DNA from 2 places in the Cedecea sp. Ae19-4 genome. Region 2 is predicted to be linked to the other one. Evidence: predicted binding sites of a transcription regulator. Region 2 holds the regulator's gene; the other holds the start of a gene.
The links. The regulator CRP, encoded in region 2, controls carbon source genes, mostly activating them, when cyclic AMP is high. The targets are predictions, from matches to a motif close to ATGTGANNNNNNTCACAT.
Positions count from the first base shown of each region.

Region 1: a site for CRP is predicted at 1,272-1,289, ahead of AAIE02_RS10885 (ABC-F family ATPase). Genes of this name have one in related genera too.

Region 1 covers NZ_JBCHWG010000001.1:2,297,087-2,299,288, reverse strand. The annotation lists gene AAIE02_RS10895 (CidA/LrgA family protein) at 1-4, opposite strand, end outside; gene ldtB (L,D-transpeptidase) at 175-1,089, opposite strand; gene AAIE02_RS10885 (ABC-F family ATPase) at 1,328-2,202, shown strand, end outside.
Region 2 covers NZ_JBCHWG010000004.1:97,492-99,693, reverse strand. The annotation lists gene AAIE02_RS21495 (phosphoribulokinase) at 1-265, shown strand, start outside; gene AAIE02_RS21490 (OsmC family protein) at 302-706, opposite strand; gene crp (cAMP-activated global transcriptional regulator CRP) at 1,019-1,651, shown strand; gene AAIE02_RS21480 (YccS/YhfK family putative transporter) at 1,714-2,202, shown strand, end outside.

The sequences.
Region 1 (2,202 bases), on a different contig from region 2:
GCATGGAGGTTACCCTTTAAGAAACGCATTCATCATACAATTAAACTCAAAATTGTGCTATCCATCACATCATGAATTATCAGCATAACAAACATTCCCTGCGTGAAGGTTGTCGGGCGGATTTCGGGCAATAAAAAAGCGGCCCGGAGGCCGCTATTTTGCAAACTGCTGGACTTAGTTCAGACGAACCGGCATCCCGGAACGGTTCTGAATCGCCTGGTCAACAACGGTGGTGTCAACGTCGGACTGAGCGGTCACCTGCTGAACGCTGCTGGTCAGTTTAATCGGCACGATTTCATCGGAGTTGAACTGCGCTTCAGTGGTGGAAAGCGGGTTGTGAACTTCGATGTAGCGGCTGCCGTCTGGCTCGGTGGTGGCTTTTACCGGCTCATCAATGAATTGAACGCGGGTGCCAACCGGCACGTTGTCGAACAGGAACTTGATGTCTTCGTTACGCAGACGCACGCAGCCGTGGCTTACGCGCAGACCGATACCGAAGTTGGCGTTGGTGCCGTGAATCGCATACAGGTTACCGATGTACAGCGCGTACAGGCCCATTGGGTTGTCCGGGCCAGCGGGAACAACGGCTGGCAGCGGCGTACCGGCTGCGGCGTATTCCGCATGCATTTTCGCCGTCGGGGTCCAGGTTGGGCCATTTTTCTTACGCTCTACCTTGGTGGTCCAGTTGATCGGGGTATCTTTCCCCAGCTGGCCGATACCGATTGGCAGCACGATCACCGTGTTGGTGCCTTTCGGGTAATAGTAGAGGCGCATTTCGGCACTGTTGATCACAATCCCTTCATGCACGGTGTCCGGCAGGATCAACTGCTGAGGGATGTTCAGAATGGTGCCGGCTTTTGGCAGGTACGGGTCAATGCCTGGGTTAGCTTCCAGCATGTTAGACAGACCCATCTGGTACTGTGCGGCATACTCTTCCAGCGGCGCGGTGCTGCCTTCAGGAATAGTGATAACCTGGTTTTCACCAACCAGGCGGCTGCCGTTAGTCGGTAACGGATAAGTCACGGCGGAAGCAGAGAAAGACGCGACAGCCACAAAAGCCAGTAAAAGCGAGCGTAATTTCATATTCATGTTATGCGAGTGTTATGCCAGACGGGCCAGCTAGTGAGTGTTCATGGACGATTCAGCCGCGCATTATATGTGCATTACATTCATCTGGGAAATCAGATGTGGATGAAATCACAATTTTTTCACACTGATTAACTATTGTACGGTGAAGATGCGGGGCGACCCTTTATCATAGTTATGGCATAATGTGGCCGAAATCACATTCCAAAATCTCGACAACTTATTTCTCCAGGACATACCAGTGCTTGTATCCAGCAACGTTACCATGCAGTTTGGCAGCAAACCGCTGTTCGAAAATATCTCCGTTAAATTTGGCGGCGGCAACCGTTACGGCCTGATTGGCGCGAACGGAAGCGGCAAATCCACGTTCATGAAAATCCTCGGCGGGGACTTAGAGCCAACGCTTGGCAACGTTTCTCTCGACCCAAACGAGCGTATCGGTAAGCTGCGTCAGGATCAGTTCGCCTTCGAAAAATTCACCGTACTCGACACCGTTATCATGGGCCACGGCGAACTGTGGGAAGTGAAGCAGGAACGCGACCGCATTTATGCCCTGCCTGAGATGAGCGAAGAAGACGGTTACAAAGTTGCCGACCTCGAAGTGAAATACGGCGAGATGGACGGCTACACCGCAGAAGCACGTGCCGGTGAATTGCTGCTTGGCGTGGGCATTCCGCTGGAGCAGCACTACGGCCCGATGAGCGAAGTTGCTCCAGGCTGGAAGCTGCGCGTGCTGCTGGCGCAGGCGCTGTTCTCTAACCCGGACCTCCTGCTGCTCGACGAACCAACGAACAACCTGGACATCGACACCATCCGTTGGCTGGAGCAGACGCTGAACGAACGCGACAGCACCATGATCATTATCTCGCACGACCGTCACTTCCTGAATATGGTCTGCACCCATATGGCTGACTTGGACTACGGCGAGCTGCGCGTTTACCCTGGCAACTACGACGAGTACATGACGGCGGCAACTCAGGCTCGCGAGCGCCTGCTGGCGGACAACGCGAAGAAGAAAGCGCAGATTGCAGACCTGCAATCCTTCGTTAGCCGCTTTAGCGCCAACGCCTCCAAATCTCGCCAGGCCACCTCCCGTGCCCGTCAGATTGATAAAAT
Region 2 (2,202 bases):
TATCAACTTCCAGCGCGTTCCGACGGTAGACACCTCTAACCCGTTTGCCGCGCGAGCCATTCCGTCGCTGGACGAAAGCTTCGTGGTCATTCACTTCCGTGGGCTGGACGACATCGACTTCCCTTATCTGCTGGCGATGTTGCAGGGGTCGTTTATCTCCCACATCAATACATTGGTGGTACCGGGCGGGAAAATGGGGCTGGCGATGGAGCTGATCATGGCCCCGCTGGTGCAGCGGCTGGCGGAAGGCAGGAAAATTGCCTGATGGCGTAAGGGCGGTCTGTATACCGCCCTTTTCTACTTAGGCTTCAATAATTTCGTAGCTGTGGCTAATCTCTGCGGCTTTCTCCAGCATCAACGTCACCGAGCAATATTTCTCTGCGGTCAGCTCAACGGCGCGGGCAACCGCACTTTCTTTCAGCTCTTTCCCGGTCACAACAAAATGCAAATGAATGCGGGTAAACAGACGAGGTGCTTCTTCACGACGTTCGGAAGTCAGTTTCACCTCACAATTCGTCACATCATGGCGGCCTTTTTGCAGAATCGACACCACGTCAATTGAGCTACAACCGCCCGCGGCCATCAGCAGCATTTCCATCGGGCTTGGCGCTTTATCCCCGGAGTTCCCGTCCATCAGAACTTGGTGGCCAGAAGCGGATTCGCCGAGGAAGGTCATGCCTTCCACCCATTTAACACGTGCCTGCATTTTACCTACTCCCGTAATAAAAATTTCTTTCAGATTACGCGTCTACGTGAAAACTGGCAACGTAAGGCGATCCAGGTCATGCTGAAACGAGACAATACAAGACACTAACCAAAAGCTATGCTAAAACAATCCGGATGCTGCTGCGATACAGAGACGTTTATGCCGTAAGCAGAGGAAACGACTAATTACAGGCCGCAGGGTTAACCTGCCCGCCAGCTCCCAGGGCTTGGGAAAATTTCACGATTGCAACGCCAGACAAGAGGTTCCGCGTCTTGTCTTTGGTAGCCAGTTTATAACAGAGGATAACCGCGCATGGTGCTTGGCAAACCGCAAACAGACCCGACTCTCGAATGGTTCTTGTCTCATTGCCACATTCATAAGTATCCGTCGAAGAGCACGCTGATTCACCAGGGTGAAAAGGCGGAGACGCTGTACTACATCGTCAAAGGCTCCGTAGCTGTTCTGATTAAAGATGAAGAAGGCAAGGAGATGATCCTTTCTTATCTGAATCAGGGTGATTTCATTGGTGAATTAGGTTTGTTCGAAGAAGGCCAGGAGCGTAGCGCCTGGGTTCGCGCCAAGTCAGCCTGTGAAGTAGCTGAAATTTCCTATAAAAAATTCCGTCAGCTGATTCAGGTCAACCCGGACATCCTGATGCGCCTTTCTTCCCAGATGGCGCGCCGCCTGCAGGTAACTTCTGAGAAAGTAGGCAACCTCGCCTTCCTCGACGTGACCGGCCGCATTGCTCAGACGCTGCTGAACCTGGCTAAACAGCCGGATGCCATGACCCACCCGGACGGGATGCAAATCAAAATCACCCGCCAGGAAATCGGTCAGATCGTGGGCTGCTCCCGCGAAACCGTTGGCCGTATTCTGAAAATGCTGGAAGATCAGAACCTCATTTCCGCCCACGGTAAAACGATTGTCGTTTACGGCACCCGTTAATTAGCCCTTATAAAGGCGTGTCGCTTCGGTAACACGCCTTTTTTGTCTCTACAATTCAGGCTATGTGGAAGAGATTAATTTACCACCCGGAAGTTAACTACGCGCTGCGGCAAACGCTGGTGCTGTGTCTTCCCGTGGCTGTCGGCCTGCTGCTTGGCAACCTGCAAAACGGTCTGCTCTTCTCGTTAGTTCCCGCCTGCTGCAACATTGCCGGGCTGGACACGCCGCACAAGCGCTTCTTCAAACGATTGATCATCGGCGGCAGCCTGTTCGCTCTCAGCAGCCTTATCCTGCAGCTTCTGCTGCTTTACACCCACATCCCGCTCCCGGCGATATTGATCGTCATGGCTCTGCTGCTCGGCGTGACGGCAGAAATCAGCTCACTTCACGCCCGTCTGCTGCCCGCATCGCTGATCGCCGCTATTTTTACGCTCAGCATGGCCGGGAATATGCCGATCTGGAAGCCCATGGTACTCTATATCTTCGGCACCATCTGGTACGGCGCCTTCAACTGGTTCTGGTTCCGGCTATGGCGTGAACAACCGCTCAGG